3 regions of the Streptomyces sp. JNUCC 63 genome follow, and region 3 is predicted to be linked to each of the others. Evidence: predicted binding sites of a transcription regulator. Region 3 holds the regulator's gene; each other region holds the start of a gene.
What was found. The regulator HrcA, encoded in region 3, represses chaperone genes, less so after heat shock. The targets are predictions, from matches to a motif close to TTNGCACTCNGNNNNNCNGAGTGCNAA.

Region 1: groL (chaperonin GroEL) is a predicted target of HrcA. The motif match lies at 2,306-2,332, and genes of this name have one in related genera.
Region 2: groES (co-chaperone GroES) is a predicted target of HrcA. The motif match lies at 2,650-2,676, and genes of this name have one in related genera.

The regions. Positions count from the first base shown of each region.
Region 1 covers NZ_CM135963.1:4,258,089-4,262,340, reverse strand. The annotation lists gene ACX25U_RS19690 (NADH:flavin oxidoreductase) at 1-321, opposite strand, end outside; gene groL (chaperonin GroEL) at 521-2,143, opposite strand; gene ACX25U_RS19680 (cold-shock protein) at 2,414-2,617, opposite strand; gene ACX25U_RS19675 (MoaD/ThiS family protein) at 3,064-3,339, opposite strand; gene thrC (threonine synthase) at 3,339-4,252, opposite strand, start outside.
Region 2 covers NZ_CM135963.1:3,144,684-3,148,935, forward strand. The annotation lists gene ACX25U_RS14165 (hypothetical protein) at 1-293, opposite strand, end outside; gene groL (chaperonin GroEL) at 455-2,080, opposite strand; gene groES (co-chaperone GroES) at 2,195-2,503, opposite strand; gene ACX25U_RS14180 (polysaccharide deacetylase family protein) at 2,890-3,732, opposite strand; gene ACX25U_RS14185 (polysaccharide deacetylase family protein) at 3,729-4,252, opposite strand, start outside.
Region 3 covers NZ_CM135963.1:5,354,184-5,358,435, reverse strand. The annotation lists gene dnaJ (molecular chaperone DnaJ) at 1-884, opposite strand, end outside; gene hrcA (heat-inducible transcriptional repressor HrcA) at 885-1,901, opposite strand; gene ACX25U_RS24565 (MBL fold metallo-hydrolase) at 2,038-2,772, shown strand; gene ACX25U_RS24560 (DUF3097 domain-containing protein) at 2,805-3,659, shown strand; gene hemW (radical SAM family heme chaperone HemW) at 3,879-4,252, opposite strand, start outside.

The DNA of each region.
Region 1 (4,252 bases), 1.1 Mb from region 3:
GGCCTCGGCGACCCTCGCCCAGCCCGCGAGCTGCTCCTCGCCGTGGAACCGCGGCACCCGGCTGCTCCCACCGGCCGAGTCGTGCCCCACGTACGTGCCTTCGGTGACGATCAGCCCGACACCGGCGGCGGCGCGGCGGGCGTAGTACGACAGCACGTCCTCGCCCGGGACGCCGCCCGGCGAGAACATTCGGGTCATCGGCGCCATCACGATCCGGTTGGGGACGGTGAGGCCGTTCAGCGTGACGGAGCGGGAGAGGATCCGTGCCGCGCGGGAGGCGGACTCGGACCCGGACGCGGGCTCCGGAGCGGTGACGGTCACGTTGGGGCTCCTTGGAATCGGTCGATACCGAGTGGTATGTGCACACGCATGAATTGCGCGCACCGGCGTCAACCGCCTTGCCCGCCAAGGCATTCCACCGCTTGCCGGCTGTGACCCGGAACACGCCGAGGGCGGCACCCCCTGCTTCCAGGGAGTGCCGCCCTCGGTACGTGAAGGACGGATCCGATCCTCGAAAGGATCAGAAGTCCATGTCACCGCCCGGCATGCCGCCGCCGGCCGGCGCGGCGGCCTTCTCCGGCTTGTCGGCGATGACGGCCTCGGTGGTGAGGAACAGCGCGGCGATGGAGGCGGCGTTCTGCAGCGCGGAACGGGTCACCTTCGCCGGGTCGATGATGCCCTCGGCGATCATGTCGACGTACTCGCCGGTGGCGGCGTTCAGACCGTGACCGACGGTCAGGTTGCGCACCTTCTCCACGACGACGCCGCCCTCGAGACCACCGTTGACGGCGATCTGCTTCAGCGGGGCCTCCAGGGCCAGCTTCACGGCGTTGGCGCCGGTCGCCTCGTCACCCTCGAGCTCCAGCTTCTCGAAGACCTGGGAGGCCTGCAGCAGGGCCACGCCACCACCGGCGACGATGCCCTCCTCGACGGCCGCCTTGGCGTTGCGCACGGCGTCCTCGATGCGGTGCTTGCGCTCCTTGAGCTCCACCTCGGTGGCGGCACCGGCCTTGATGACCGCGACGCCGCCGGCGAGCTTGGCCAGACGCTCCTGCAGCTTCTCGCGGTCGTAGTCGGAGTCGCTGTTCTCGATCTCGGCGCGGATCTGGTTCACACGGCCCGCGACCTGGTCGGCGGAGCCGGCACCGTCGACGATGGTGGTCTCGTCCTTGGTGATGACGACCTTGCGGGCGCGACCCAGGAGGTCCAGGGTCGCGTTCTCCAGCTTGAGGCCGACCTCCTCGGAGATGACCTCGCCGCCCGTGAGGATGGCGATGTCGCCGAGCATGGCCTTGCGGCGGTCGCCGAAGCCCGGGGCCTTGACGGCGACGGACTTGAAGGTGCCGCGGATCTTGTTGACGACCAGGGTCGACAGGGCCTCGCCCTCGACGTCCTCGGCGATGATCAGCAGCGGCTTGCCCGACTGCATGACCTTCTCCAGCAGCGGGAGCAGGTCCTTGACCGAGGAGATCTTGGAGTTGGCGATGAGGATGTACGGGTCCTCGAGCGACGCCTCCATGCGCTCCATGTCGGTCGCGAAGTAGGCGGAGATGTAGCCCTTGTCGAAGCGCATGCCCTCGGTGAGCTCGAGCTCCAGACCGAAGGTCTGCGACTCCTCGACGGTGATGACGCCTTCCTTGCCGACCTTGTCCATGGCCTCGGCGATGAGCTCGCCGATCTGGGTGTCGGCGGCGGAGATGGAGGCGGTGGAGGCGATCTGCTCCTTGGTCTCGACCTCCTTGGCCTGGTCGAGCAGGGCGGCGGAGACGGCCTCGACGGCCTTCTCGATACCGCGCTTGAGAGCCATCGGGTTGGCACCGGCGGCGACGTTGCGCAGGCCCTCCTTGACCAGGGCCTGGGCGAGCACGGTCGCGGTGGTCGTACCGTCACCGGCGACGTCGTCCGTCTTCTTGGCGACTTCCTTGACCAGCTCGGCGCCGATCTTCTCGTACGGGTCCTCGAGCTCGATCTCCTTGGCGATGGAGACACCGTCGTTGGTGATCGTGGGGGCGCCCCACTTCTTCTCGAGGACGACGTTGCGGCCCTTGGGGCCGAGGGTCACCTTGACGGCGTCCGCGAGCTGGTTCATGCCGCGCTCGAGGCCGCGCCGCGCCTCCTCGTCGAACGCGATGATCTTGGCCATGTGAAGTGGTCCCTCCAGGACTGGGGGTGATTCCTTCGGACCGCGCCCGCGCCCGCGACGGACGGCTCGCCGGCCGGTGGTTCCTTGCCCCACCCGGCCCGCGGGCCTCACCGACCCGGTCCTTCGTTGTCACTCTCACCTTCAGAGTGCTAACGCCAATGATTAGCACTCGGCATGGTCGAGTGCAAGCGCCTGAGGGGGATCAGCCCGGGGCGAACAGGACGAAGGGCCCACACCCCTCGAGGCGTGGGCCCTTCGCGTGAAGAACGTTCAGGCGGTGACGCGCACCATGTCGGCCTGCGGGCCCTTCTGACCCTGCGAGATCTCGAACTCGACCCGCTGGCCCTCTTCCAGCGTGCGGTAGCCGTCCATCTGGATCGCGCTGTAGTGGACGAAGACGTCCGCACCACCGTCGACCGCGATGAAGCCGTACCCCTTCTCCGCGTTGAACCACTTGACGGTGCCCTGAGCCATGCCTAACTCCCCTATTACTGGCCCTTGCACAGATCCACACTTCGCGGACCCGGGTCAGACCTCACCCCCCATGGATTGGGGGCGTGCGCCGGAACGCGTCGACCGCGGCTGAATGTATCTGTCCAACTGCCGTCTGCAACAGGTCAATCGGACGAGAAATCTGGATGTGCGCGGTCCGGAATATGGTGAGGATTCGCCCGAATTCAAGGCAACTCGGGCCCCACAAACAAGGCAAATGCCACAAAAAGCCCGCACACTTTGGCTACTTCTCGTCGGGCGTGCGGCAGGAATTCATGGCTCCGGATCCGGGGATCAGGGGCGTGTTCCCCAACTCTACCGCGCTCAATCACACAGAATTGCCCCCTCCGCTTCTCTCACGGAGGGGGCAGTTCGGTGGACTCTCGGTGACGGACGTCACCGAGGGCGACGAGCGTCCGCGGGGACGGTCAGCCGCCGGCGACGGCCGGGATGATCGAGACGCCCGCGCCGTCCGGCGTGGCCGTCCCGAGCCCCTGCTCGAACCGGACGTCGTCGTCGTTGACGTAGACGTTGACGAAGCGGCGCAGCTTGCCCTGGTCGTCCAGGACGCGGGCGGCGATGCCCGTGTGGTTCTTCTCCAGGTCGGAGATGACCTCACCGAGGGTCGTCCCCTCGGCACTGACCTCGGCCCGGCCGCCGGTGTAGGGGCGAAGGATGGTGGGGATGCGAACGGTCACGCTCATTACAGGCCAGCCTCTCGGAAGGAGTCCAGGGTCGGACGGATCGTCGCGGTGAGGCCGGTGCCCGCCACCGCGTCCAGCGTCTTCAGGCCGTCGCCGGTGTTGAGGACGACGGTGGTCTTCGTCGGGTCGAGGGCGCCGGCCTCGATCAGCTTCTTCGTCACGCCGACCGTCACACCGCCGGCCGTCTCCGCGAAGATGCCCTCGGTGCGGGCGAGCAGCTTGATGGCGTCCACGACCTGCTCGTCCGTCACATCCTCCACCGCACCGCCCGTTCGGCGCGCGATGTCCAGGACGTACGGGCCGTCCGCGGGGTTGCCGATGGCGAGCGACTTGGCGATGGTGTCCGGCTTCTGCGGCCGTACGACGTCGTGGCCGGCCTTGAAGGCGGCGGACACCGGGGAGCAGCCCTCCGCCTGCGCGCCGAAGATCTTGTACGGCTTGTCCTCGACCAGACCGAGCCTGATCAGCTCCTGCAGGCCCTTGTCGACCTTGGTGAGCTGCGAGCCGGAGGCGATCGGGACGACGATCTGGTCGGGCAGCTTCCAGCCGAGCTGCTCGCAGATCTCGTACGCCAGCGTCTTGGAGCCCTCGGCGTAGTACGGCCGCAGATTGACGTTGACGAAGCCCCAGCCCTCGCCGGCCGGGTCGCCGATCAGCTCGGAGCAGAAGCGGTTCACGTCGTCGTAGTTGCCCTCGATGCCGACGAGCTCGCCGCCGTAGACCGCGGCCATGACGACCTTGCCCTGCTCCAGGTCGTGCGGGATGAACACGCAGGAGCGGAGGCCGGCGCGGGCGGCGGCGGCGCCGACGGCGCCGGCGAGGTTGCCGGTGGAGGAGCAGGACAGGGTGGTGAAGCCGAAGGCGCGCGCCGCCTCCAGCGCCTGGGCGACCACGCGGTCCTTGAAGGAGTGCG
Region 2 (4,252 bases), 2.2 Mb from region 3:
CTGTCCCGCAGGACGTATTCGAAAGGGAGGAGGCTCCCCGGGCCGAACGTCGCTTCATGCGAGAGCTCGGCACTCGCCTCGGTGACGGCGGAACGCAGTTCGTCGCGGCCCCATGCCCCGGAGTCGGAGTTCTGGCCCTGGCGGTGGAGCCAGTACACGCCGCCGAAGGCCAGCAGCAGTGAGCCGACGATGAGGGCACGGCCCACGGGGTTGTGCGGGTTGTAGACGTAGCGGTTGGTGCCCCATCTGCTGCGGACGAACACGCGGTCCGCGTCGTCGCGGTCGTTGGTCATGCTCCCCGCCGGGAGTACACGTCCATGCCCATACCCGTGTTCATGTCCATGCCCATGCCGGTGTTCATGGAGGAAGTCAACCAGACGTCAGGTACGCCGACGCACCGGTGCCCGGCGCCCCGAGGGGGTGCCGGGCACCGTCGCTCAGCTCAGCGCGGCGATCAGTGGGCGTGGCCGTGGCCGTGGCCCGCTGCGGCCGGCTCTTCCTCTTCCTTCTTCTCGACGACCAGGGTCTCGGTCGTCAGCAGGAGGGAGGCGATGGAGGCGGCGTTCTCCAGGGCGGAGCGGGTGACCTTCACCGGGTCGATGACGCCGGCCTTGACCAGGTCGCCGTACTCGCCGGTGGCGGCGTTGTAGCCGCTGCCCTTCTCCAGCTCCGCCACCTTGGAGACGATGACGTAGCCCTCGAGGCCGGCGTTCTCGGCGATCCAGCGCAGCGGCTCGACGGCGGCGCGGCGGACGACCGCGACACCCGTGGCCTCGTCGCCGGTCTTGCCGAGGTTGCCCTCCAGGACCTTCACGGCGTGGACGAGCGCGGAGCCACCACCGGAGACGATGCCCTCCTCGACCGCGGCGCGGGTCGCGGAGATGGCGTCCTCCAGACGGTGCTTCTTCTCCTTCAGCTCCACCTCGGTGGCGGCGCCGACCTTGATCACGCACACGCCGCCGGCCAGCTTCGCGAGGCGCTCCTGGAGCTTCTCGCGGTCCCAGTCGGAGTCGGTGCTCTCGATCTCGGCCTTGATCTGCGCGACGCGGCCCTCCACGTCCTCCTTCTTGCCGGCGCCGTCGACGATCGTGGTGTCGTCCTTGGTGACGGTGACGCGACGGGCGGAGCCGAGGACGTCCAGACCGGCCTGGTCGAGCTTGAGGCCGACCTCCTCGGAGATGACGGTGGCGCCGGTGAGGACCGCCATGTCCTGCAGCATCGCCTTGCGGCGGTCGCCGAAGCCGGGAGCCTTGACCGCGGTGGCGTTGAACGTGCCGCGGATCTTGTTCACGACCAGGGTCGACAGGGCCTCGCCCTCGACGTCCTCGGCGATGATCAGCAGCGGCTTCGAGGCGTTCGCCTGGATGATCTTCTCGAGGAGCGGGAGCATGTCCGCGATGGCGGAGATCTTGCCCTGGTGGATCAGGATGTACGGGTCGTCGAGGACGGCCTCCATACGCTCCTGGTCCGTCACGAAGTACGGCGACAGGTAGCCCTTGTCGAAGGCCATGCCCTCGGTGAAGTCCAGCTCCAGACCGAAGGTGTTGGACTCCTCGACGGTGATGACACCGTCCTTGCCGACCTTGTCCATCGCCTCGGCGATGAGCTCGCCGACCTGCTGGTCCTGGGCGGACAGCGCGGCGACGGCGGCGATGTCGGACTTCTCGTCGATCGGGCGCGCCGAGGCGTGCAGGTCGTCGGAGACGGCCTTGACCGCGGCGTCGATGCCCTTCTTCAGGGCGGCCGGGGAGGCACCGGCGGCGACGTTCTTCAGGCCCTCGCGCACCAGCGCCTGGGCGAGCACGGTGGCGGTGGTGGTGCCGTCACCCGCGATGTCGTTGGTCTTGGTCGCCACCTCCTTCACCAGCTGGGCGCCGAGGTTCTCGTACGGGTCCTCGATCTCGACCTCGCGGGCGATGGTGACGCCGTCGTTGGTGATGGTGGGGGCGCCGAACTTCTTGTCGATGACGACGTTGCGGCCCTTGGGGCCGATCGTCACCTTGACCGTGTCGGCGAGCTTGTTGACGCCGCGCTCGAGGGCGCGACGGGCGTCCTCGTCGAACTTCAGGATCTTCGCCATGGCAGCGGGAGCCCTCTCGGAAATCTGGTGGAAAGACACTGCGCCCCGGGCGCCCGGCCTGTTATCGGTCGCGGGGGCCAGGGGCGCAGCTCATGGCAGGAATGCTGAGGTGACTTACTTCTCGATGATCGCGAGCACGTCGCGAGCCGAGAGAACGAGGTACTCCTCGTTGTTGTACTTCACCTCGGTGCCGCCGTACTTGCTGTAGAGCACGACGTCGCCGACCTTGACGTCGAGCGGAAGGCGGTTGCCGTCCTCGAAGCGGCCCGGGCCCACGGCCAGGACGACGCCCTCCTGGGGCTTCTCCTTGGCGGTGTCCGGGATGACCAGGCCAGAGGCCGTGGTCTGCTCGGCGTCCAGCGGCTGGACCACGATGCGGTCCTCGAGCGGCTTGATGGCAACCTTGGAGCTGGCGGTCGTCACGATCCGACCTCCCCCTTCGGAGATCTCACGGGGTTAACTGTCTGAGGTGGCGACCAGGTCGATCCGTCGTCGCGGGTGCCGGACCTGCCCGTCGCTTTGTTGGCACTCTCCAGGGGGGAGTGCCAGAGCCGAGACTATGACCGCGGTTAGCACTCGGTCAAGCGGAGTGCCAATTGCCTCGTGGCGCGTCGGCCGAGGGTTCGTTCTGATGTACGTCTGTGCAAGGTGCCGTTTCTTGCGGTGACCGTCCCTGGGGGCTGCGCCCCCAGACCCCCGCTTCGGCCTGGACGGCCTCGTCCTCAAGCTCCCCCGAGCTCTTCGAGCAGGGGGACCCCCAGGACGGGCTGGTTCTGCCGGCCTCGGCTGCAATGCGCCCGTAAGCCGGCTCAGAGGTAGTCCTGCAGGCGGCCCACCGTCAGACCCTCGCTCTGGATCTCGCGGAGCAAGCGCGTCGTGCGTTCGCGCAGCGACGGGCCCACGAGGTCGTCGTCCGAGGCGACCAGGAGGATGTCGCCGCGGCGCAGCTCGTGGGGGCCGTGGGTGAAGCGCAGGCCGGTGTCGGTCGTGGCGGCGCGCCACAGGACCACGGCCGAGACCCCGCAGTCGGCGGCGGCGCGCAGGGTCGTCGTGTCGTATCTGCCGTAGGGCGGCCGGAAGAGGCGGGGGCGGATGCCGAAGCGGGAGCGGAGTTTGTCGCGCTGACCGCAGATCTCGGCGCGCTGGCCGGCGTAGGGCAGGCCGCGCAGCGAGGGGTGGTCGAGGGTGTGGTTCTGCAGGTCCGCGCCGACCGACATCAGGTGCGCGAAGTGCCCGTACCCCGGCCCGACGATGCTGTCCGTGAGGAACATGCTGACCGGCAGCCGCAGTTCACGGACCATGTCGACGAACCGCGGATCCCTCTCCGCCCCGTCGTCGTAGGTGAGGAAGACGACCGGGTCGGACGTCCTGACGCGGTCCACGACCAGGGGCGGGCCGAGGGCCCGGGCGGTACCGGCGGTCCGCCGCGGACGGGCCGGCGGACTCGGCGGCGCGGGCAGCGGAGCCGCCAGGCCCCAGCGGCGGTACGGCGGCTCCGCCGCCGGACTGTGCGGCCGTACTCCCTGTGCCGCCTTCCGGCCGAGCCGCTCGATGGGGTCGACGGAGGTGGCACAGCCGGTCAGGCCGGCCAGCAGCGAGGCCGTGAGCAGGACCGCGGCCAGGCGGCCCGGCCGTACGGGCCGCAGCGTCACAGGTAGTCCTCCAGCCGGGCCACCGCGAACCCCTTGGCCGTCACATGGTTGAGGAACCGGCGCATGTCGTCGACCATCGTGCCGTTCCACTCGTTGCGGCCCCGGAAATGGGTGAGGACGATGTCCCCGGGGCGCAGCCGCTGGTCGTCCTCGCGGAACTCCCAGTGATCGACGTAGACCTCCTCGTTCCAGATCGGCGCGTACTCGATGCCGCAGGACTTGGCGGCGCGCAGGGTGTCCTGGTTGTAGTTGCCGTAGGGCGGGCGGAACACCTTCGGGCGCTTGCCGAACTCCTTCCGCATGACGTCCTGCATGCCGCAGATCTCGCGCCTCTGCTCCTCGTAGGACAGGCCCGGCAGGTACGGGTGGCGCAGGGTGTGGTTGTTGAGGGTGATCCCGGAGGCCTGCATCCTCCGGAAGTAGTCGTAGTCGTCCTCGATGAGGTAGTTGCTGAGGAACGCCGTGTACGGGACCTTCAGGTCGTTCATCATGCGCAGGAACGCGGGGTCCTTCTCCGAGC
Region 3 (4,252 bases):
ACCTCCTCCAGGCCGTCCAGGGTCTCCAGCGGCACCTTGGTGCCGAGGGCCGCCGCGGTCATCGGGATGGTGACCGTGCAGTGCAGGTCGTCGCCGCGCCGCTGGAAGGTCTGATGCGGCAGCTCGTGGATCTCGACGTAGAGGTCACCGGCGGGGCCGCCGCCGGGGCCGACCTCGCCCTCGCCCGCGAGCTGGATGCGCGTGCCGTTGTCCACACCGGCCGGGATCTTCACGGTCAGCGTGCGGCGGGCGCGGATGCGGCCGTCGCCGGCGCACTCCGGGCACGGGGTGGGCACCACCGTGCCGAAACCCTGGCACTGGGGGCAGGGGCGGGAGGTCATGACCTGGCCCAGGAAGGACCGGGTGACCTGGGAGACCTCACCGCGGCCACGGCACATGTCGCACGTCTGAGCGCTGGTGCCGGGGGCCGCGCCCTCGCCGTTGCAGGTGTTGCACACGACGGCCGTGTCGACCTGGATGTCCTTCGTCGTGCCGAAGGCCGCCTCGTCCAGCTCGACCTCGAGCCGGATCATCGCGTCCTGGCCCCGGCGCGTGCGCGAACGCGGTCCGCGCTGCGACGCCGTACCGAAGAACGCGTCCATGATGTCGGAGAAGTTCCCGAAGGCGCCCGCCCCGAAGCCGCCGCCCGCGCCGGCGCCGCCGGACTGCGAGAGCGGGTCACCGCCGAGGTCGTAGACCTGCTTCTTCTGCGGGTCCGACAGCACCTCGTAGGCGGCGTTGATCTCCTTGAACCGCTCCTGGGTCTTCGGATCCGGGTTGACGTCCGGGTGCAGCTCGCGCGCGAGCCGCCGGAAGGCCTTCTTGATCTCTTCCTGCGACGCGTCGCGACGCACGCCGAGAACGGCGTAGTAGTCCGTGGCCACCTACGACTCCGCCAGGATCTGTCCGACGTACCGTGCCACTGCGCGTACCGCTCCCATCGTTCCCGGGTAGTCCATGCGGGTCGGTCCGACCACGCCGAGCTTGGCCACTGCCTCGCCGCCCGAACCGTAGCCGACCGACACGATGGACGTGGAGTTGAGTCCCTCGTGGGCGTTCTCGTGACCGATGCGCACGGTCATGCCCGGATTCTGCGTCTCACCGAGCAGCCTCAGCAGGACGACCTGCTCCTCCAGCGCCTCCAGGACGGGGCGGATGGTGAGCGGGAAGTCGTGCGCGAAGCGAGTCAGATTGGCGGTGCCGCCGATCACCAGCCGCTCCTCGTTCTCCTCGACGAGCGTCTCCAGGAGAGTGGACAGCACGGTCGAGACGGTACCGCGGTCCTCGACGTCGAAGCCCTCGGGCAGGTCCTCGACCAGCTGCGGGACGTCCGTGAAGCGGCGGCCTGCGACCCGGCTGTTCAGCCGCGCCCGCAGGTCGGCCAGCGACGTCTCCCCGAAGGGCGCGGGGCAGTCGATCATCCGCTGCTCGACCCGGCCGGTGTCCGTGATCAGCACGAGCATCACACGCGCGGGCGCGAGCGCCAGCAGCTCCACGTGCCGCACGGTCGAACGGGTCAGCGACGGATACTGCACCACGGCGACCTGCCGGGTCAGCTGCGCGAGCAGCCGCACCGTGCGGGCCACCACGTCGTCGAGGTCGACGGCGCCGCCGAGGAAGTTCTGGATGGCGCGCCGCTCCGGCGCGGTCATCGGCTTGACCTCGGCCAGCTTGTCGACGAACAGGCGGTACCCCTTGTCGGTGGGGATACGGCCGGCGCTGGTGTGCGGCTGGGCGATGTAGCCGTCTTCCTCCAGGGCCGCCATGTCGTTGCGGACCGTGGCCGGCGAGACACCGAGGTTGTGCCGCTCGGTCAGGGCCTTGGAGCCGACCGGCTCCTCGGTGCCGACGTAGTCCTGGACGATGGCGCGCAACACTTGAAGCCTTCGCTCACTGAGCACCGCGCACACCTCCAGAATCGTTGATCGGCTTCCCCACCTGGCACTCGGCGCATACGAGTGCCAGCTTTACCCGCCCAGTGTACGGCTGTCGGGTACACCCAGGGCAAGGCCGGTCCTGCGAGGCTAGCGTCGCCGTATGAGCGTGACTTGGGAAGAGCTGGGGTGGGAGCGGCTGGCGGACGGGGTCGGGCGGGTCCGCCTTCCGGTGTGGGACTGCACGGCCGGGCTGGTCGTCGGGGCGGGCCGCGCGCTGCTCGTCGACGCGGGAGCGAGCCTGGCGGAGGGCACGCGGCTGTGCGCGCAGGCGCGTGAACTCGCCGGCGGCGGTGTGACGCTTCTCGCGCTGACGCATCCGCACTTCGACCACGTCTTCGGGGCGGCGGCGTTCACGGACGCGGAGGTCTTCGCCGCCGAGGGCTCCCGCGCGGTGTACGACGGCACCGGGGGCGCGCGTGCCGAACTGCGCGCGGACGCGGTGCGCCACGGGCTGGACGCACGGGCGGCCGAGGAGGCGGCGGACGCTCTGGTACGACCCGGCCGCGAGGTCCGCGACCGGGTCACGCTCCCGCTCGGCGGCGGACGGGAGGTGCTGCTGGCGAACGTGGGCCCCGGGCACACCGCCCACGATCTCGCGGTCGTCGTCCCGGGCGAGCCGGCCGTCGTCTTCTGCGGCGACCTGGTCGAGGAGTCCGGCGAACCCCAGGCGGGCCCCGACGCCGTACCGTCCCGGTGGCCCGCCGCCCTCGACCGGCTGCTGACGCTCGGCGGCGAGGACGCGCTGTACGTGCCCGGTCACGGAGCGGTGGTGGACGCGGCCTTCGTCCGGGCCCAGCGGGACGCCCTGGCCGCACGCTTCGGCGTGTCGCGCTGACCGCGTACGGGCTTCTCCATATCGTCACTCGAATGCGCCCACCCGTCTCCCGCCACCACCCTTCCGACGAGGGTCCTCCGGGCCCGCGCCTTCGTTCGTACTCGCCCGACCTGACTCCGCCGTGGAAGAAGCCGAAGGCCGTGCCGGAGGTTCCGGCCGAGCCCGGTCTGGTGGTGGAGGAGCCGGGCACCGGCTTCTGCGGGGCGGTGATCCGCTGCGAGGCGGGCACGGTGACGCTGGAGGACCGCTTCGGCAAGCATCGGGTGTTCCCGCTCCAGCCCCGCGGCTTCCTGCTGGAGGGCAGGGTGGTCACGCTGGTGAAGCCGTCGTCCGGTCCGCCGCGGCCCACCCGTACGGCCTCCGGTTCGGTGGCCGTCCCCCACGCACGCGCGCGCGTGGCCCGCGCCGGACGCATCTACGTCGAGGGCCGGCACGACGCCGAACTGGTCGAGAAGGTGTGGGGCGACGACCTGCGCGTCGAGGGCGTGGTCGTGGAGTACCTGGAGGGCGTCGACGACCTGCCGGCGATCGTCGAGGACTTCGCCCCCGGCCCGGACGCCCGCCTCGGCGTCCTCGTCGACCACCTGCTCCCCGGCACGAAGGAGTGGCGCATCGCCGAGTCGGTGACCAGCGAACACGCCCTGGTGGTCGGCCACCCCTACATCGACATCTGGCAGGCCGTGAAGCCTTCTTCCCTGGGCATCGAGGCCTGGCCCACCATCCCCCACGGCCAGGACTGGAAGACAGGCGTGTGCCAGGCACTGGGCTGGCCGGAGAACACGGGCGCGGCTTGGAAGGGGATCTTGTCCAAGGTCCACTCGTACAAGGACCTGGAGCCGGAGCTATTGGGCAGGGTAGAGCAACTGATCGATTTCGTAACGGCTTAGCGCTACCTCAGCCTGCGGGCGGCATCTGCCGCAGCCACGGGCAGTCGTGCCGCTCAGCCTGCGGGCAGTCGTGCCTCCCCCAGTGCTGAACGCCTGGGGGGACCCCCAGGGGCGGCACGGGTGGGCGCTGGGGGTACCCCTGCTCGAAGAGCTCCGGGGAGGCACCCCGCAAGCGCGGTGAGCGACCCCACCCCCACAGCAACACCAACGGCGCCCCAGTCAGTCCACCAGGTCCCGCACCACCGCATCCGCCAGCAACCGCCCCCGCAGGGTGAGCACGGCACGCCCGGCCGCGTACGGCTCCTCCTCGAGCAGCCCGTCGGACAGCGCCCGCCGGGACGCCGCCAGGCCCTCCGGACGCAGCAGGTCCAGCGGGACACCCTCCCGCAACCGCAGCTCCAGCAGAATCCGCTCCACCCGCCGATCCTCCTCCGTGAGGAGTTCCCGACCGGCACCCGGGGAACGGCCGGAGGCGAGGGCCGCCGCGTACGCGCCGGGGTGCTTCACGTTCCACCACCGCACACCCCCCACATGGCTGTGCGCGCCGGGCCCCGCGCCCCACCAGTCGGCGCCCCGCCAGTACAGCTCGTTGT